DNA from 2 places in the Nonomuraea sp. NPDC050556 genome. Region 1 is predicted to be linked to the other one. Evidence: predicted binding sites of a transcription regulator. Region 1 holds the regulator's gene; the other holds the start of a gene.

What was found. Region 1 encodes HrcA, which represses chaperone genes, less so after heat shock. Its sites were predicted from a motif close to TTGGCACTCTCNNNNNGAGAGTGCCAA; they were not measured.
Region 2: a site for HrcA is predicted at 5,061-5,087, ahead of groL (chaperonin GroEL). Genes of this name have one in related genera too.

Annotation. Positions count from the first base shown of each region.
Region 1 is NZ_JBITGU010000008.1:668-10,777, forward strand. It holds gene ACIBG8_RS52170 (DUF4870 domain-containing protein) at 1-85, opposite strand, end outside; gene ACIBG8_RS52175 (DUF3097 domain-containing protein) at 110-922, opposite strand; gene ACIBG8_RS52180 (hypothetical protein) at 943-1,782, opposite strand; gene ACIBG8_RS52185 (hypothetical protein) at 1,836-2,456, opposite strand; gene hrcA (heat-inducible transcriptional repressor HrcA) at 2,593-3,612, shown strand; gene dnaJ (molecular chaperone DnaJ) at 3,624-4,763, shown strand; gene ACIBG8_RS52200 (GTP-binding protein) at 4,750-5,307, opposite strand; gene ACIBG8_RS52205 (DUF742 domain-containing protein) at 5,291-5,737, opposite strand; gene ACIBG8_RS52210 (roadblock/LC7 domain-containing protein) at 5,731-6,150, opposite strand; gene ACIBG8_RS52215 (nitrate- and nitrite sensing domain-containing protein) at 6,147-8,330, opposite strand; gene ACIBG8_RS52220 (16S rRNA (uracil(1498)-N(3))-methyltransferase) at 8,446-9,174, shown strand; gene ACIBG8_RS52225 (hypothetical protein) at 9,175-9,789, opposite strand; gene ACIBG8_RS52230 (SigE family RNA polymerase sigma factor) at 9,786-10,110, opposite strand, start outside.
Region 2 is NZ_JBITGU010000006.1:707,106-717,215, forward strand. It holds gene ACIBG8_RS50045 (HelD family protein) at 1-1,251, shown strand, start outside; gene ACIBG8_RS50050 (GNAT family N-acetyltransferase) at 1,248-1,664, shown strand; gene ACIBG8_RS50055 (choice-of-anchor P family protein) at 1,698-2,402, opposite strand; gene ACIBG8_RS50060 (L,D-transpeptidase) at 2,426-3,157, opposite strand; gene groL (chaperonin GroEL) at 3,286-4,914, opposite strand; gene ACIBG8_RS50070 (Kazal-type serine protease inhibitor family protein) at 5,179-5,397, shown strand; gene ACIBG8_RS50075 (cold-shock protein) at 5,526-5,726, opposite strand; gene ACIBG8_RS50080 (MoaD/ThiS family protein) at 5,931-6,206, opposite strand; gene thrC (threonine synthase) at 6,230-7,462, opposite strand; SAM riboswitch class I at 7,476-7,615, opposite strand; gene ACIBG8_RS50090 (RNA polymerase sigma factor) at 7,713-8,267, opposite strand; gene ACIBG8_RS50095 (trehalose-6-phosphate synthase) at 8,329-9,747, shown strand; gene ACIBG8_RS50100 (MFS transporter) at 9,790-10,110, shown strand, end outside.

The DNA of each region.
Region 1 (10,110 bases):
CCTGCGGGCCCGACGGGGGCGGTCCCTGGGGACCTGACGGTGGGGGCACGCGCCGGGTGGCGTCGTCGTCCTGGGGCTGGCTCATGGCTACTCCTCAGCCGTTGGGGGATTAATCAGGGCTTGACACGAAATCGATGAGCTCCTCGACCCGGCCGAGCAGCTCCGGTTCGAGATCTGCGTAACTGTTCACGGCGCCGAGGATCCGCTTCCACGCCTCGTACGGCTCCAGCCGCCACCCGAGGGCGGCGATCACGCCTTCCTTCCACGGCACCCCCTTCGGCACGTCAGGCCACGCGGGGATGCGCAGCACCGAGGGTTTGACCGCCTGCCAGATGTCGATGAACGGATGCCCGACGACCAGCACCTCAGGCGAGGTGACCCGCGCCGCGATCCTGCTCTCCTTGGACCCGGCCACCAGGTGGTCGACCAGCACGCCCAGCCTCCGGCCAGGTCCAGGCTCGAACGCCTCCACAATCGCCGGAAGGTCGTCGACGCCCTCCAGGTATTCCACGACGATCCCCTCGACCCGCAGGTCGTGGCCCCAGATCTTCTCCACGAGGGCGGCGTCGTGCACGCCCTCGACGTAGATGCGGCTCTCCCGCGCCACCCGGGCGCGCAGCCCCTCGACGGCCACGGACCCCGAGGCGCTGCGCCGCTTCGCCGGAGCCCCCGCAGCGGGGCGCACCAGCGTCACCACCTTGCCCTCCAGCAGGAACGCGGCGGGCGCGAGCGGGAACAGGCGGCGCTTGCCGAACCGGTCCTCCAGCGTGACCGCCTCCTTGTCGCAGGCCACGACCGCGCCGCAGAAGCCGCTGTCCGCGTCTTCCACGACGAGATCGAGCTCGGCGGGCACCTGGGGGATCTTGCCCTGCCCGGGTCGCCGCCAGTCTCCTGCGAGGACGTCACCTTCGTACCTGCTCATCACACGGGGACCGTAGCAAATCACCTCATCGTCGCGAGGCGCTTGCGGGCACTGCCGCGCCGTACGAGAACCACGACGGTCATGACGATCGCGAACAGCACCCCGGCGGCCGGGACGAGGATCAGCGCGAGCGCACCGCCCACGATGCCGCCCGCCGCGGAGGCCAGGTCGCGGCCGATGCCGAACTTGGTGCTCGCGCCCTGCTCCTCGATCGTGCAGGTGAGCTGGTAGTCGCCCTTCTTCGGGACGTTGAGCAGCTGGATGAGCTCCCAGTTGTTCACCGTCTGCGTGCCCGTCGGCGCCACGAACTTGGGGCCTTCCGTGGCGAACTGGCACTTGTAGTGCACGGCCTGCCCCTTGGACAGGTACAGCGCCGGGTGCTCGGCCGGGTCGAGGCTGACGGTGACCGCCTCGCCTGGGGCGAAGGTCCTGCTGGGGGCCGCGCTGGCGGCGCTGCTGATGACCCCGCCGCCGAAGACGACGACCCCGACGATCACGCTCACGATGGCCACGCCCCAGCCGACGGCGATCCACCACAGGCCCGGCTTGACCTTCTGCTGCGGCTGGCCGTAGGGGGGCTGGGCGAACTGGGGCGGCTGGCCGTAGGGAGGCTGACCGTATTGCGGCGGCTGCTGGCCGTAAGGAGGCTGCTGCCCGTAGGGGCCTGAGGGCGGCTGGCCGTAGGGGCCTGAGGGCGGCTGACCGTAGGGCTGGGGCTGGCCGTAAGGCGGCGGTGGCGGCTGCTGGGGCGGCGGGCCGTACTGCTGCGGAGGTCCGTATTGCGGAGGCTGCCCGTACGGCGGGCGCTCGTCAGGGTTGACGCGCCGGGTCGGGTCGCCCGGTGGTGGTTCGACGGTCATGTCAAGAAGTGTGGGCCCTTGGGCTTGTAGCCCGCTAGCAGGTGAATTGCGGATCATCGTCCCATCGCCCTGCGGTTCTGCCCCCGGCGCACCACCACGAGCACGTTCACCACGCCGGCCGCGACCAGCAGCCCGACCGGCACGCCCAGCATCACGGCCTTGTAGAAGCCGTTGGCCGCCGAGGCCTCCCTGGCGTCGGCAGCGCTGTCCCGGGAGACGCCGAACCGGCCCGTGTAGTCGTCGGCCGTGCACGTCACCTGGTAGTCGCCCTTCACCGGCACCTTGAGGGTGAACTCCCGCATCCAGAACGTCCCGTTGCCCGCGGCGATCTGGCTGCCCGACGCGACCGGGCTGGCGGTGCCGCCCTTGACCGTGCACGCGGTCTCCATCGGGAAGGCGTCCGCGTAGATGCCGGGCCCGTCGGCCGGGTCGAGGGTGACCGTCACGGTCTGCCCGCTGGAGAACGTCGAGGTGGGCGCGGACCCGAGCAGGCTGGTGGCCGTGGTGGTGAACACGCCGATCAGCCCGAAGACGAACGCGCCCGCGCCGATCAGCACGGCGGCGACCCAGGCGCCGACGATCCAGCCGACGCTCGGCTTGATCGGCGGAACCGGCGTGAAAACGGGCGGCGGGCCGTAGTGCGGCCCGTAAGGATGGGGGGGACCGTAGGTCATGAGCGCAGTCTGCGATCGACCGGTTGCGTTTCCCTGTCAGGACGCTTTATCGCACCTTGCGGGCGAGAGCCGTACACTTGGCACTCGGGAACACAGAGTGCTAGACCTGGCGTTTCCCTGAAAGGGAGGTGAGCACGTGCTCGATGATCGGAAACTCGCGGTGCTCCGCGCCATCGTCGAAGACTACGTGTCCACCAACGAACCGGTGGGCTCCAAGGCGCTGGCCGAGCGGCACAACCTCAACGTCTCTCCCGCGACGGTCAGGAACGACATGGCCTCGCTGGAGGAGCAGGGGTACATCACCCAGCCCCACACCAGCGCGGGCCGGGTGCCGACGGACAAGGGCTACCGGCTCTTCGTGGACAGGCTTTCCCAGGTCAAGCCGCTGTCCGGGGCTGAGCGGCGGGCCATCGAGACGTTCCTGGCCGGCGCGGTCGACCTGGACGACGTCGTCACCCGCACGGTCCGGCTGCTCGCGCAGCTGACCAGGCAGGTGGCCGTGGTGCAGTATCCGACGCTGTCGCACTCCACCGTGCGCCACGTCGAGCTGGTCCCGCTGACCGACCGCCGCGTGATGCTCGTGCTGATCACCAACACGGGCCGGGTGGAGCAGCGGGTCATCGAACTGCCTGAAGGCATAGAGGACTCGCGCGTCGCGCACCTGCGCGCCGTGCTGAACGCCTGCCTGGACGGGTGCGGGCTGGTCAACGTCCCCGACCTGGTGGCCGACCTGCCGGGACGGCTGCCCGTGGAGGACCGGCCCGCCGCGGCCACGATCCTGTCGGTGCTGCTGGAGACGCTGGTCGAGCGGCACGACGAGAAGATCGTGTTCGCCGGCGCGGCCAACCTGGCGGGAGCCGACTTCAGCAGCGGGCTGCGCGACGTGCTCGAAGCGCTGGAGGAGCAGGTCGTGCTCATGCGGCTGCTCGGTGAGACTGGAACAGACACGCCGTCCGCGCTCACCGTGCGGATCGGCTCGGAAAACCCGTATAGCGGACTCCGTGGTACGTCCATCGTCGCGACCGGATACGGTTCTGGCGACAAGCAATTGGCCCGTTTGGGCGTGCTGGGTCCGACGCGGATGGACTATCCCGTAACGATGGGCGCCGTGCGCGCAGTGGCACGCTACGTCAGCCAGATCCTGGCTGCTTCTTAAGAGGTCGATAAGTGGCAAACGACTACTACGGCACCCTCGGGGTACGCCGTGACGCCAGTCAGGACGAGATCAAGAAGGCCTACCGCAGGCTGGCTCGCGAGCTGCACCCGGACGTGAACCCCGATCCCGCGACTCAGGAGCGGTTCAAGGAGATCACGCAGGCCTACGAGGTGCTGTCCGACCCCAACAAGCGCCAGATGTACGACCTGGGCGCCGACCCCTTCGGCGGCGCGGGCGCCGGCGCGGGGGCCGGCGGCTTCGGAGCGGGCTTCCCGTTCAGCGACATCATGGACGCCTTCTTCGGCGCGGCGGGTGGTGGCCAGCGCGGCCCTCGCTCCCGCGCCCGCAGGGGACGCAACGCGACGATCAGAGTCGAGCTGGACCTGAAGGAAACCGCGTTCGGCACCACCCGCGAGCTGGTCGTCGACACGGCCGTCCTATGCGAGGTCTGCTCCGGCGCGGGCACCGCGCCGGGCACGCACCCCGACACCTGTGACATGTGCAGCGGGCGCGGCGAGATCTCCCAGGTCACCAGGTCCTTCCTGGGCCAGGTCATGACCTCGCGGCCCTGCCCGCAGTGCGGCGGCTTCGGCTCGATCATCCGCCACCCCTGCCAGGAGTGCTCGGGCGACGGCCGCGTGCGGACCCGCCGTACGATCAAGGTCCGCATCCCGGCCGGCGTCGAGGACGGCACGCACATCCAGCTCGCCGGCGAGGGCGAGGTCGGTCCCGGCGGTGGCCCGCCCGGAGACCTGTTCCTGGAGATCGTCGAGCGTCCGCACGAGATCTTCGAGCGCCGCGGCGACGACCTGCACTGCACCGTGCAGATCCCGATGACGGCTGCCGCGCTGGGCACGATCCTGACCGTGGAGACGCTCGACGGCGCCGAGGAGATCGACGTACGGCCGGGCACCCAGTCCGGCCAGGTCATCTCGATGTTCGGGCGCGGCGTGCAGCGGCTCAACGAGTCGGGGCGCGGCGACCTGCTCATCCACGTGAACGTGGAGACGCCGAACAAGCTGGAGCCCGCGCAGGAGGAGCTCCTGCGCGAGCTGGCCAAGCTACGGGGCGAGGAGCGCCCGCCGGGCAAGTTCGCCCCGGGTCAGCAGGGCTTCTTCTCCCGGCTGAGAGACGCGTTCAACGGGCGATGATGTCGTCGAGGAGGACCACGATGGCCTCCTTGACGGACTCCCTGTCCCGGGCGTCGCACTCGACGAACGGTACGGCGTCGCCGACGCCCAGGGCGTCGCGCACCTCGGCCAGGTCGAACCGCGCGGCGCCCTCGAAGGTGTTCACCGCCACGGTGAACGCCATCTGCCGCTCCTCGAAGTAGTCGATCGCCGGGTAGCAGTGGTCGATCCTGCGCGTGTCGACCAGCACGATCGCGCCCAGCGCGCCGTCGACCAGGTCGTCCCACAGGAAGGCGAACCGCTCCTGCCCCGGCGTGCCGAACAGGTAGAGGACGATGTCGCCCTTGAGGGTGACCCGCCCGAAGTCGAAGGCGACCGTGGTCGTGGTCTTCTCCTCCACCCCGAACAGGTCGTCGACGTCGGCGGCCACCTCGGTCATGGCCGCCTCGGTGGTCAGCGGCTCGATCTCGGAGATCGACCCGACGAACGTGGTCTTGCCGACGCCGAAGCCGCCCGCGACGACGATCTTCGCGGAGAGTGTGCTGACGTCAGAGTGAACGGACACCGTCACGGATCCTTTCCAGCAGGTCACGCGAGGGAACCTCGCCAAGGGTCACGTGGGCGTGCGGCACCAGCAGGCGCTCGGACACCAGGTCGGCGATGAGCACGCGGGCCACGCCGATCGGCACCTTCAGCGCGGCGGACACCTCGGCCACCGACAGGGGCCGCTGGCACAGGCGCACGATCTGCCCGCGCTCGAAGCCGAGCGGCGCCACCAGGGCGGCGGGCGCCGCGGTCACCAGGGTCTCCATGCGCAGCCGGTCGTCGACCGGCCTGGTGCGGCCGCCGGTGATGATGAAGGGGCGCAGCACGTCCCCGTCCGACTCGACGATCTCCGGCTGGCGCTCCTGCGCGCCCGGCCACCTGGCCGGCTGCTCGTAACGCACGTTGATCATGCGCGGGTCGGGCAGCCGGTGGTCGGGATCGTTCAGCATGGCAGCGCGCTCTTCAGCGAGGCGATCATCTGCGGCGTGAGCAGGTCGCCCGCCCGGTCGCAGAGCACCGCCATCTCGTGCCCCACCAGGCCCAGGTCGCAGCTGCCCGTGGCCAGCACGCCCAGGCAGCTGCCGTCGGAGATGACCGATACCAGCAGGAAGCCCTTGTTCATCTCGACCATGACGAGCCGCAGCCCGTCGAAGCCGTACTTGCGCGCCGCGCTCTTCGACAGGCTGGCCAGCCCGGACACGATGGCCGCGAGCTGCTCGCCGCCCTCCCTGGTCAGGCCGTCCGACATGGCCATGAGCAGCCCGTCGGAGGAGACGGCCACCGCGTCGGAGACGCCGTCGGTGCCCCTGACGAAGTTGGCCAGCAGCCAGTTGAAGTTCTGCGTCTCCGTGGTGCCGTTCATCGGCCTTCCTCCCCTTCACGCACCCCTGACCGGAAAGAGTCGAGCATCGTCCTGACCCGTTCCGGCGACCGTTCCGGGACCGTCTCGCTCACCAGGGCCGCGTAGACGGGCTCGTCGGCGCGGCGGTGGGTGCGCGTGCGCGGCACGCGCCGCACCAGGCCGTTGGCCGTGGTCCCCTGCGCCGCTTCGGGTTCCGGTTCGGGTTCCGGCGGGGGCGCCGGCGCTGGTACTGGGGTGACGGACACGAGGACCCGCTCCTGTTCAGGCTCCTTGGCCGGTACGGCTTCGCGCACCAGCAGCTCGGCGGGCAGCACCACCCGGGCGGTGATGCCGTTGAGCGGCGACTCGTGCAGCCACACCCGCACCCCGAGGCGTTCTGCCAGCCGGCCGACCACGTAATGGCCCAGGTAGCGCGTCGGCGCCACCAGGAAGCTCTGCTCGCCGCGCAGCCTGGCGTTGGCCGTGCCGAGCTCCTCCACGGTCATGCCCAGGCCCTGGTCGACGATGGCGACGTGGTACTCGCCGCCGTCCATCCTGGCCTGGATCTCCACGCTCTGGTCGGGCGGGGAGAACACCAGCGCGTTCTCCACCAGCTCGGCCACGAGGTGTGCCACCTCGGCGACGACGGGGCCCCTGATCATCGCGTCGTCGACCCTGCGCAGCACCACGCGCCGGTAGTCCTCCACCTCGGCCAGCGCCGAGCGCAGCACGTCGCCCACGGCGACCGGCTCGGACGAGCGGCGCGGGCTGCGCTCGCCGACCAGGACCAGGAGGCTCTCGGCGTTCCTGCGCATGCGGGTGGCCAGGTGGTCGAGCTCGAAGAGGTTGGCCAGCGCGTTGGGATCGGACTCGTCGCGCTCCAGCGCGGTGATGAAGCCGAGCTGGCGGCGCACGAGGTTCTGGTTGCGCCTGCCGAGGTTGGCGAGCGACTCCGCGGTGTTCCTGCGGAGCACGGCCTGCTCAGCGGCCAGCCGTACCGCGGTCTCGTGCACGTTCTGCAGGGCGCCGGCCACCTCGGCGAACTCGTCGTCGCGCGCGGTCAGCGGCGAGTCGAAGCCCAGCCGCTCCGGCTCCTCCCCGTCGGGGGCCGCCTGGATGCGCGCCACCGCCTCGGGCAGCCCGCGCTCGGCCACGTCGTTGGCCTCGCCGGTCAGCTGGCGCAGCGGGCGCAGGATGGCCCGCGAGGTCACGATGGCCAGCAGGACCGCGCCGAGCAGCAGGGTGACCACGATGATGACCAGCGCGACCAGGCGCTGCGTGTCGCGTTCCCTGTTGTCCACGGCCAGCGCCCTGACGTCGTCGCCGGTGGCGCGCTGCACGTCGCGCAGTGCGTCGATGTAGGCGGTGATCGCCGTGTACCAGGCGCGCGGGCTGACGTTCAGGCGCTGTCCCGCGGAACCTGCCACGGCGCGCAGCTCCATCGAGGCGGTCGTGGTGGCCGGGTGGCCCTGCTGGGCGAGGCTCAGCGCGCCGGTCTGCTTCTGCGTACCCAGGCGGTTGAACCGGTCGAAGGCGTCGATCTTGGCGGCGCGGATCTCCAGGAACCGGACGTACTCCTCGGAGGTGAACGAACCGGCGGCGAAGGCGCCGTTGACCGTGGCGCGCTCCTGGCCGGTGGACTCCTTGGCGCGGCTGAGCGCCTCCAGCGCCTGCAGCCCGCGCACCAGGCCGGGGTCGCTCCTGCCCACGTCCACGCTGAACGACGCGTCGATGATCGCGCCGATCGTGGTGGTGAAGAAGCCGAAGGCCTCCTGCTTGGTGGTGGCCCTGGCATCGGCCGCCGCGCGCAGCGAGGCGAGCGAGGACAGGCGCTCCAGCGCGGTGCGCACCTCGCCCACGCCTGGCACGGTCTGGTCGGCCAGCAGCGGGTTCAGCGCCGTCCGCGCCTTGTCCGTGGTGGCGCGCTGACCGTCGAGGTCGGTGCGGAAGCGCGCCTCGCCGCCGAGCAGGCCGACGGTCAGCCCGCGCTCGCGCTGCAGCGAGTGGACCAGCTCCTGGCTGGCCAGCACGAGGTCGACGTGGCGCGCGGTGGCGTCGGCGTCGGTCCTGGCGTTGATCTGCGCGGCCACGCCCGCGCCTGCGACGCTGATCAGCAGGATCGTCGGGATGGCGAGGATCACGCTCAGCCTCGCCCTGATCGACTGCGGCCAGTGGAGGCGTCTGCGGTGGCGTGCGCTCATTCTGGGCATCGGCAGCCCCTCATAGAGTGACGTCGGAGAGCGTTTACGGTATTGCTTGCGTGTTCATTTGGCTACCGATTGTAAGAATCCGGATATTACTGAGAGGTGAGAACCTGTGACGGTGCCGGTATTTCTGGCCAGTGACCTGGGGGTTTCCGGGGAGATCGTCCTGGACGGTCCCGAGGGGCGGCACGCGGCAGCCGTGCGCCGGATGCGGGTGGGGGAGCGGCTCGACCTGACCGACGGGGCGGGGGCCGTCGCCGAGTGCGAGGTGCTGGAGGCGCTGAAGGACTCGCTGCGGCTGTCGGTCTCGCGGCGCTACGTCGTGGAGCCGCCGGCGGTGCGGCTGGTCGTCGTGCAGGGGCTGCCCAAGGGGGACCGGGGAGAACTGGCCGTCGAGATGATGACCGAGGCCGGGGTCGACGTGATCGTGCCCTGGGCGGCCGCGCGGTGCGTGACGCAGTGGAAGGGCGACCGGGCGGACAAGGCCCTGGCGCGGTGGCGGTCCACGGCACGGGAGGCGGGCAAGCAGGCCAGGCGGTTCCACCTGCCGTCCGTGCCGCCGCTGATGTCCACCGGGCAGGTGGCGTCGTTGCTGGGGGAGGCGGCGCTGGGGGTGGTGCTGCACGAGGAGGCCGCGTCCGGGCTGGCGTCCCTCGCGCTGCCCGCGGCCGGTGACGTCGTGCTCGTGGTGGGGCCTGAAGGGGGGATCTCGCGCGAGGAGATCGACGCGTTCACGGCGGCGAAAGCCGTACCCGCCCTGCTCGGGCCCACGGTGCTGCGGACCTCGACCGCCGGGGTGGCGGCGGCGGCCGTGGTCATGGCCCGCACCGGGCGTTGGTGATCAGCCTCCGTTGGGGCTGATGGGGGTCGCGTCGGTCACCGAGGGAGCCGGGTCCTCAGGCGGGCACTCCTCGGCGGGGCACGTCGGGGTCGGCTCGTCCGTGGGGGTCGCCGACGGGGTCGGCGTCGGTGTTTCTCCCGGGCAGTCCTCGGTCGCCGGCTCCTCGGCGGCCGTCGGGCACGGGGTGGAGGTCGGCGTCGGGGTGGGAGCGGGCTTCTTGGTGGACTCGGCGGTCTCCGCGGGCAGCGGGGGCGTCGAGTCCGGCGTGACCACCATCACCGGCGGGGACTGGCCCCGCTGGGTGTTCTTGGGCGTCTGGGGCCTGCTGGTGGACGACTTGTTCGGCGGCGGGGTGGCGGACTCGGTGTGGCCCAGGATCTCGGTGGGGACCACGTTCTCGCGCAGCTCGGGAACGATCATGACGATCGTGCCCGCCACCAGGACGGCGCTCGCCGCGGCCGCGCCCGCACGCCACCAGAACAGGTTGCGGACGCCCCGGCGGTCGATCCGCGCGCGGATGATCTCCAGGCCTTCGGGAGAAGGCACGACCGCGTCCGCCTCCGCGCGGAGCACACGGCGCAGGATGTCGCCGTGCTCGTCGGGGGACAGGGTCATGACATCTTCTCCAGGACAGATCGCAGTGCGGCCATGCCACGTGCGGTGTGGCTCTTGACCGCGCCCTTGCTGATGCCCATCGCGTGGGCGATCTCCGCTTCCGACAGATCACCGTAATAGCGAAGGACAAGCGCCTCTCTCTGTCGCGCTGGCAGGGACCTTAGCGCCTCGATCACGGCAGAACGTTCAAGTTCGCCGATCGCGCCGTTTTCGGCGCTCGGGGCGTCGGGCAGGCCCTTGGGTGCGTACTTCTCGACGACCGCGCGGTGACGCAGCACGGAACGGGACCGGTTGACGACAGATTGCCGCAGGTAGGCGAGT
Region 2 (10,110 bases), on a different contig from region 1:
GTCAAGGTCGACCAGACGACCGTGGCCGACCTGCTCGGCGCCTTCGACGCGCCCGAGGACCCGGCCGTGGCCGCCGTGAAGGGCGACGCCAGGATGGCCGCAGTCCTGGAGCGGGCGCTGTGGCAGCACATCGTGAAGCCCGAAGAGGGGCTGATGTACACCAGGGGCGTGCACCGCTTCCGCGTCGCCGACTACGAGGTGCGCGAGATCGTCGCCTCGCTGCGCGGCACGACCCGCTACGGCCCCGGGCGGGCCGCGCTGGCGCAGCGGCTGGCGCACCAGGTGCTGGTCCGCATGGAGCAGCGCGGCGACTCCCCCGACGACCGGGTGCAGGACGCCGTGGCCCGCTCCAAGCCGGTCAAGGACCTCGTCGAGTCGGTGTGGCCGAAGCTGACCGCACAGCAGGTGCTGTTCCGGCTGCTGTCCGACGCCGAGTTCCTCGCCAAGGCGGCCAAGTCGGACCTGTCGGCCGAGGAGCAGGAGATGCTGCTCTGGAAGAAGCCCTACCGGGGGTGGAAGTCCGCCAAGTGGTCGGCTGCCGACGCGGCGCTGCTCGACGAGCTCGACGACCTGATCGAGCGCACGCCCTCGATGGGCCACCTCGTGGTGGACGAGGCGCAGGACCTGTCGGAGATGCAGCTGCGCGCTCTGGGACGGCGTTGCCGTACCGGCTCGGCCACCGTCCTCGGCGACCTCGCCCAGGGCACCACGCCGTGGTCGACCACGTCGTGGGAGTCGGTGCTCAAGCATCTGGGACAGGACGCGGGCGAGGTCACCGAGCTGACGCTCGGCTTCCGCGTGCCGCGCGAGGTGCTCGACTACGCGGCCCAGCTGCTTCCGTCCGTCGCGCCCGGCCTCGCGCCGCCGCAGTCCCTCCGCCCCGGCCTGGGCTCTCTGTCGGTACGGCAGGGCGGCCAGGTGGCCGACGCCGTGCGGGACGCGCTGAGCCGCGAGGGGTCGATCGGCGTGATCGTTCCCGACGCGCTGGTGAGTACGGTGTCCTCGGCGCTCGACGGCGTCGGCCACGCCGTACTCGGGCCTGACTCCACCGAGGAGCACCGCGTGCTGGTCATCCCGGCGACGCTGGCCAAGGGTCTGGAGTACGACCACGTGATCGTCGTGGAGCCCGCGGACATCGTCGAGGCGGAGCCGCGCGGCCTGGCCAGGCTCTACGTCGTCCTGACCCGAGCGGTAACCTCGCTTACCGTGTTGCACGAGAAGCCGCTGCCCGCGCAGCTGGGCCAGGCATGAAGATCCGTTTCGCCGCCGCGGACGAGATCCCGGCGATCATGAAGTTCTGGGTCGAGGCCGCCGAGGGCACCGACCGCCACGACTCCCCCGACAAGGTGCTCGCCCTGCTCGACCGCGACCCGGAGGCCCTCCTGGTCGCCGAGCTCGACGGCGAGGTCGTCGGCACGCTCATCGCCGGGTGGGACGGGTGGCGCGCGCACCTCTACCGCCTGGCCGTCCATCCCGGGCACCGGCGCAAGGGGATCGGCGGCCGCCTCATCGCGGCCGCCGAAGCCCGCTTCGCCACGTTCGGCGCCTTCCGCGCCGACGCCATGGTGCTCGACGACAACACCCTGGCCCACCACGCGTGGGACGCGGCCGGCTACGCCAGGCAGCCCCAGTGGGGCCGCTGGGTCAAACCCCTCACCTCTTAACACGGGTGAGGGGTTCTCAGAGGAACGCCCCGGTCAGCCCGCGACGGGCAGCTTGACGTTCGCGGGGACCGGGATCTCCGCCTTGGGCAGGTCGGCCACCTTGTCCAGGATGGAGTCCTTCGGCGCGACGGCCTCGGTGACCGTCGTCGTCTCCGTGCGGGCGCGCGGCGCCTGACGGCCGCCACAGGTCACGGAGGCCAGGTTGATCGACTCGCTCCTGCCGCCGCCGAGCGGGATCGCCAGAGCCAGCCCGGTGACCGTCAGGCTGCCGTCCGCGTGCCGTACCTGCTTGTTGAGCGTCACCGACGCCGTGCCCAGCCCGGCCACCCGCAGCGGGACGGTCGTGTTGGCAGCCGGGGTCAGGTCGATCGCGGTGCCGCCGACGGTCATCCCGGCCACCTTGGTGGAGCCCGCGCCGCGCGAGCAGCGGGCGGCGACCGCGTCCGCGGTGATCGCCGAGTCGAGCGCGTCCACACCGGCCGCGCTCGACCTGGCCCGCCCCTCCTTGGCCACCACCTTGAGCACGCTGGCCTTGACCAGCTTCTCCGTCGAGTGGGTCACGAGGTTCAGCCGCGAGGTGCCGCCGTCAGCCGAGGTGACGGACGGCAGCGCCGGGATCGCCACCGGCCCGCTGGCCGCCAGGCCGAACGCGCTGGCCGGGTCGTTCGCCGCGCTCGCCGGAGTCCAGATGCCCAACGCCATGCCCGTCGTCATGGCGGTCACCATCAGAGTCTTCATCCGCATTGCATTTCCCCCAGAAACTAGTACGTGATGAGCACGAGGGTGCCGAGCGGCACCTTCGCCAGTGCGCGCAGCGCCGAGGACGGCACCCGCACGCATCCGTGACTGACCGCCCTGCCGAACGCCGAGCGCCTGGGCCATCCGTGCAGCGCGACCGTGCCTGGGCCGCCGCCGTAGGTGTCCAGGCTCTCGGAATGCGTCCCCGTCGGCAGGACCAGCCGGCCTCTCGCGTCCAGCGAGGCCAGGACGAACGTGCGCCCGACCGGGGTGCGGGTCCCCGGCGCGCCGACGGCCACCCGCCAGCGCCGCACGACCCTGCCGTCCCTGTGCAGGGTGAGCCGCCGCTCGCTCCTGTCCACGGTGATCAGGTGGGTGGTGCGGGAGAACCGCAGGCCCGTCTCGCTCCTGCGTACCCATCCGGTGGACCGGTTGGGCCTGGACGGCAGCAGGACGCGGATCCACCCGGGCGACTCGGCCACCACGGGGACCCAGGTCGGGTTGCCGAGCTGGGTGTCCGGCAGTACGGCCACGGCCGGCCCGTCTGGGCCGGTATGCACCCGGACGGGAGCGTCCGGGTGCATGAGCGTGCCCGTGGTCACGGCGAAGGGCGCGGAGTCACGCGGGAGCCCCTCGATCGTGGCCTGCGTGGTCGCCGGCGGCAGGGGCCCGGCCTCCGCGTAGGAGGCGCTTCCCGCCAGCAGCAGGACCGTCGACGCGAGGACCCCGGCCCGCCGTACCCGTAGTCGAGACACGCCGAGGACGCTAGCCCGCGGCGCCGGACGGGCGCGGTGGCTAGGGCCAAGGTTTACGGAGGGATGGAAACAGAGAGAGGCGGCCCCCGGAAGATCCGGGAGCCGCCTCTTCTTCGTTCAGGCGGGACTTAGAAGTCCATGTCGCCGCCGCCGGGCATGCCGCCCGGGGCCGGGGAGTTCTTCTCCGGCTTCTCGGCGATGACAGCCTCGGTCGTGAGGAACAGCGCCGCGATGGAAGCGGCGTTCTGCAGCGCGGAGCGCGTCACCTTGGCGGGGTCGAGAATTCCGGCCTCGAACATGTTGACGTACTCGCCCGTGGCGGCGTTGAGGCCCTCACCTGGGGTCAGGTTGCGAACCTTCTCCACCACGACGCCGCCCTCGAGGCCGGCGTTGATCGCGATCTGCTTCAGCGGCTCCTCGAGAGCCTTCTTCACGATCGCCGCACCGGTGGCCTCGTCACCCAGGAGCTCGAGCTTGTCGAACGCCTTGGTGCCGGCCTGCAGCAGCGCCACGCCGCCGCCGGGGACGATGCCCTCCTCGACGGCCGCCTTCGCGTTGCGAACGGCGTCCTCGATGCGGTGCTTGCGCTCCTTGAGCTCGACCTCGGTGGCCGCGCCCGCCTTGATGACGGCGACGCCGCCGGCGAGCTTGGCGAGGCGCTCCTGGAGCTTCTCACGGTCGTAGTCGGAGTCGGTGCGCTCGATCTCGGCGCGGATCTCGTTGACCCGGCCGGAGATGGAGTCGGCGTCACCGGCGCCGTCGACGATCGTCGTCTCGTCCTTGGTGACGACCACCTTGCGGGCGCGGCCCAGCAGGTCGAGGGTGGCGGTCTCCAGCTTGAGCCCGACCTCCTCGGCGATGACCTGACCACCGGTCAGGATCGCGATGTCGGCCAGCATGGCCTTGCGACGGTCGCCGAAGCCCGGCGCCTTGACGGCGACGGAGCGGAACAGACCGCGGATCTTGTTGACGACCAGGGTGGCGAGAGCCTCGCCCTCGACGTCCTCAGCGATGATCAGCAGCGGCTTGCCGGACTGCACGACCTTGTCGAGCAGCGGCAGCAGGTCCTTGTTGGCGGAGACCTTGCTGTTGACGATCAGGATGTACGGGTCTTCGAGAACGGCCTCCATGCGGTCGGAGTCCGTGACGAAGTACATCGAGATCAGGCCCTTGTCGAAGCGCATGCCCTCGGTGAGCTCAAGCTCGAGGCCGAAGGTGTTGCTCTCCTCGACGGTGATGACACCTTCCTTGCCGACCTTGTCCATCGCCTCGGCGATCATCTCGCCGATCTGCGTGTCACCGGCGGAAATGGAGGCGGTCGACGCGATCTGCGCCTTGGTCTCCACGTCCTTGGCAAGCTTGGAGAGCTCCTCGCTGACGCGCTCGACGGCAGCCTCGATGCCCTTCTTCAGAGCCATCGGGTTGGCGCCGGCTGCCACGTTGCGCAGGCCCTCGCGGACCAGCGCCTGGGCGAGCACGGTGGCGGTGGTGGTGCCGTCACCCGCGACGTCGTCCGTCTTCTTGGCGACTTCCTTGACCAGCTCGGCGCCGATCTTCTCCCACGGGTCCTCGAGCTCGATCTCCTTGGCGATGGAAACACCATCGTTGGTGATCGTGGGGGCGCCCCACTTCTTCTCCAGCACGACGTTTCGGCCCTTGGGGCCGAGGGTCACCTTGACGGCGTCGGCGAGCTGGTTCATACCGCGCTCGAGACCGCGCCGGGCTTCCTCGTCAAACGCGATCATCTTGGCTGCCATAAGGCTAGACCTCCCAGATGCAGGGTGGCTTAAGTTGAACCGAGACGTTGCCCGCGACGGCATTTGTGCACGGCCTGCTCGATGTAGGTCGTGCACTTGGACCTGCATCTCCGTGCGGCAGGTCCCAGCGTCTCGATCCAATTGTGCTGGCACTCTCGGACAGAGAGTGCCAACGAACTGTTTAGCACTCTACCTGGTCGAGTGCAAGCCGAAGCCGGTCGTCGCTTCATACGTACGGTGACCTTTTGATTACACTATGTCCCTATGAAACGACTACTCGGCGGTTTCGCGCTGGCCCTCTTCGTGCTCACCGCTCCTGCGTACGCATCAGAGCCGTGCATCTGCACCAAGGAGTACAACCCCGTCGTCGGCACCGACGGCAAGACCTACTCCAACCCCTGCATGGCCGCCTGCGCGGGGGTCGAGCCGAAGAAGAGTTGCCCGTTCAGCGCCGTCCCGCCGGTGACGGGCACCTACCAGTAGACCTTCAGGCACGAGGACGCCAGGGCCCCGTGAAGGGCCCTGGCGTTTTCGAGTCGACGAAGGTGATGTGGCAGATCCCCACGGACTGCGTTGCCGCGTGAGCTGCCGGTGCATACCCGTTACATGATTCAGACCGCCCGGACAGCCTCGGCCTGAGGCCCCTTCTGTCCTTGGGTGATCTCGAACTCGACCCGCTGGCCCTGTTCGAGAGACCGATAGCCATCCATCATGATCGCTGAGTAATGGACGAACACATCTTTACCACCGTCTACCGCGATGAAGCCATAGCCCTTGTCCGCGTTGAACCACTTGACGGTGCCCTGCGCCACTTTCCGACTCCTCTTACTGGGCTCCGGACCCCACCCATTCCACCCGCGAGATCCGTGGTCGCCCTGACATATGGGTAAATCACGCCAGAACAACCGCCCTCGACCATACCTTCGTCATGCCGTAGGGCAACAGAGTCAATTTTTTGTTGAATATAAAAGTAAGGCGCCCACCGGGAAGCCCGGGGGCGCCTGGGATGCGGGGCTTCAGCCGCCCGCCACCGCCGGAATGATGGAGATCTGTGCGCCTTCGGGAGTGACAGTGTCGAGACCCTCCGCGAAACGGACATCCTCTTCACCAACATAAACGTTGACAAAACGGCGAATCTTGCCCGATTCATCCAGAATTCGCGCCCCGATCCCCGGATAGTCGGCATCGAGCTTCTGAAGCACGTCGCGAAGCGTCGCGCCCTCTCCGCCGACCTCGGCCTTGCTGCCGGTGTAGGTCCGCAGAATGGTGGGAATCCGCACAGAAACACTCATGGTTAACTCGCCTTTCGTTGTTGTCAGAGAGCCGCGCGGAACGCGTCGAGCGAGGGCTTGATCACTGCGCTGGGCCGGGCCGTCGAGGCCACGGCGTCGAGCGTCTTGAGGCCGTCACCGGTGTTGAGCACCACGGTCTCCAGCGAGGGATCGATCTGGCCCGTCTCGGCGAGCTTCTTCAGCACTCCGACGGTGACCCCGCCGGCCGTCTCGGCGAAGATGCCCTCCGTGGAGGCCAGCAGCCTGATCGCGTCGACGATCTCGGGGTCGGTGACGTCCTCCACGGCCCCACCGGTACGACGGGCGATGTCGAGCACGTAGGGCCCGTCAGCGGGATTGCCGATCGCCAGCGACTTGGCGATGGTGTCCGGCTTGACCGGCTGGACGACGTCGTGTCCCGCCTTGTAGGCGGCCGACACCGGCGAGCAGCCCAGGGCCTGCGCCGCGAAGATCTTGTAAGGCGCGTCCTCGACCAGCCCGAGCGCGATCAGCTCCTTGAACCCCTTGTCGATCTTCGTCAGCTGCGACCCTGAGGCCACGGGGACGATGATCTGCTCGGGCAGGCGCCAGCCGAGCTGCTCGGCGATCTCGTAGGCCAGCGTCTTGGATCCCTCCGCGTAGTAAGGGCGCAGGTTGACGTTGACGAAGCCCCACTTGTCACCCAGCGGGTCGCCGATCAGCTCCGAGCAGAAGCGGTTGACCTCGTCGTAGGTGCCGTCGATGCCGACGAGCGTGCCGCCGAACACCCGGGCCATCGCGATCTTCGCCTGCTCCAGGTCGGCGGGGATGAACACGCAGGCGTCGAGCCCGGCGCGGGCGGCGGCGGCGGTGACCGCGCCGGCCAGGTTGCCGGTGGAGGAGCAGGATAGGGTGTGGAAGCCGAAGTTGCGCGCCGCCTCGACGGCGATCGCGACCACGCGGTCCTTGAAGGAGTGGGTGGGGTTGCCCGAGTCGTCCTTGACGTGCAGGGACTTGAAGCCGAGCTCCTTGCCCAGGTTGTCGGCCTTGACGAGCTTCGTCCAGCCGGGGTTCATGTTCCGCTTCGACGCGACGTCGACGGGAACGGGGAGGAGCGAGCGGTAACGCCAGATGTTGGCGGGGCCCGACTCGATCTGCGAGCGGGTCACCGTACCGAAGTCGTAGGCCACCTCGAGTGGCCCGAAACACTCCAGGCAGGCGAAGCTGGGGCCGAGGTCGTAGCGGGTGCCGCACTCGCGGCAGGAGAGGGCTACAGCAGGACCGAAGTCAAGCGACATGAAGCGAGGCCTTCCCTCATCTTCGTCTGCGACCACCCTGGCCACAGACCGGAATTGGCACCTCGTCCCGGTCGGCCTCGTCACGTCACGAGATCAGTCCGGGAGGTTGCCGGGGCTTCGCAGGGCCGTTCCCTCCACCCCTCTGGATGAGCAGTGCGGAGCAAGTCCGCACATATTCAGTTGTAGACGCGACTCTACCCTGGACTCTCCGTACAGGGCACAGCCGTCTCACCGGGTGAGACGAACGGTCTCACCGATAATCCTCGCCCAGCGCCGCCTGGACGTACTTGCGCGCCTGGTGGATGCGCGACTTCGCGGTGCCGAGCGGGATGCCGAGCTGCTCGGCCACCTCGTTGTAGTCGAGTTGCACGATGTCGCGCAACACCAGCGCCTGGGCCAGGTCGGGCTTCTCCGCCTCCAGCGACTCCATCGCGTCGAGCAGGTCGAGCCGCGAACCGGCGATCACGCTCACCCGGCGCACGTCCGGCTTCTGCATCGGCAGGTCCTCGGAGGTCTGCTCGGCCGCCCGCCGCTTCAGCGACCGGTAGGTCGTGCGCGCGCAGTTGGCCGTGACGATGTGCAGCCAGGTGCTGAAGCGCGCCCTGCCCTCGAAGCGCCCGATGTTGCGCGCCACGGCGAGCAGGGTGTCCTGGCACGCCTCCTCGGCATCCTGGGTGTAGGGCAGGATCCGGCTGCAGTGCCGCATCACGTCCGGCTCGATCCGCCGCAGCAGCTCGCCCAGCGCGCGGTGGTCACCACCGGCGGCCGCGACGGCAAGTTCCTCGGTTAGCTCATCTAGCGCCATAGCGGGATCCTATGGTCGGGGGTCATGTTTGGTTAACCATCCACAAAGCCGCGGAGTAAAGATGCACAGCGTCCTGGTGGCCTCCAACAGGGGACCCGTCTCTTTCACCGTCTCCGACGACGGCGTGCTGACCATGAAACGCGGCGGTGGCGGCCTGGTCTCCGGGTTGTCGGGCGTGGCCAAGGACGAGGGCGTCCTGTGGGTCTGTGCCGCCCTGTCCGACGGCGACCGCTCCGCCGTACGGCAGGCGCCCGGCGGGCGGCTCGACGGCTCGGGCTACGACACGGGTGCGCTGCGGATGCTCGACATCCCGCCGGCCACCTTCCACCGGGCCTACAACGCGGTGGCCAACTCCACGCTCTGGTTCGTCAACCACCTGCTCTACGACATCCCCAACGCGCCGCACTTCGGCACGCGGTTCAAGCGGGAGTGGGAGTCGTACCGCGACTACAACGGCGCCTTCGCCCTGGCGCTGGCCGAGGAGGCGGGGCACGGGGCGCGGGTGATGGTGCAGGACTACCACCTGACGCTCACCCCGGCGATGCTCCGCGCCGAGCGGCCCGACCTGCGCATCGCGCACTTCAGCCACACGCCGTGGGCGCCGCCCGAGTATTTCTCGCTGCTGCCCGACGACGTCGGCCGGGAGGTCCTCGAAGGCATCCTGGGCGCCGACCACGCCGGGTTCCTGACGGCCCGGTGGGCGCGGGCGTTCGTGGACTGTTGCGCGGCGCTGCTCAACGCCCACGTCTCCGGAAATATCGTGACTCATGAGGGGCGCAGCACCCGCATCGGCGTGCACCCCCTGGGCGTGGACGGCGACGCCCTCTGGCGCCGCGCCTGCGAGCCCGACGTGGAGTCGCACATGACCGCGCTCAGGGACCAGGTCGGCGACCGCAAGCTGATCGTCCGCATCGACCGCACCGAGCTGTCCAAGAACATCGTGCGCGGCCTGGCCGCCTACCGGGAGTTCCTGGCCGACCATCCCGAATGGCACGGCCGCGTGGTCCACCTGGCCTTCGCCTACCCCAGCAGGCACGACCTGCCCGAGTACCGCGAGTACACCGCGGCCGTGCAGCGCTGCGCCAAGGAGATCGAGGACGAGTACGCCACCGAGGACTGGGACCCGCTCATACTCAACGTCAACGACGACTACCCCCGCTCGCTGGCCGCCTACCGCATGGCCGACGTGCTGCTCGTCAACCCGATCCGCGACGGCATGAACCTGGTCGCCAAGGAGGGCCCGATCCTGTCGCCGTCCTGCGCGCTGGTCCTGTCCCGCGAGGCGGGGGCGGCGGCCGAGCTGGGCGCCGACGCGCTCGTGGTCAACCCCTACGACGTCTGCGAGACGGCGGACGCGCTGCACAGGGCGCTGGTCATGCCGGAGGAGGAGCGGGCGGCCAGAGCCCTCCGGCTCAAGGCCGCAGCGACGGCGCTGCCGCCACAGAAATGGCTGTCGGCCCAGCTGAACGCCCTGAACTAGGATTTGAGGGGAAATTTCACCTTTCATGACAGGGGCCGCCTGGTGACGACCGTCGCGGGGCCGATCACGCTCACCAGAGACCGGCCGACCTGGCTGATCTACCTCCAACTCGCCACCTTCGCCACCTACATCTACGGCCTCAGCGCCGCGCTCCCCCTGCTCCGGCTGGAGCAGCACACCTCCAACACGGTCGCGGGGCTGCACGGCACCGCCATGGCAGCGGGCACGATCCTGGCCGGCGCCTCGCTCGGCGCCTGCGTCCGCAGGTACGGCTCGCGCGCCACCACCTGGATCGGCCTGGCCGGCGTCAACGCCGGCCTGGCGATGGTCCTGCTCAGCTCGGCGCTGCCCCTCACCCTTGCC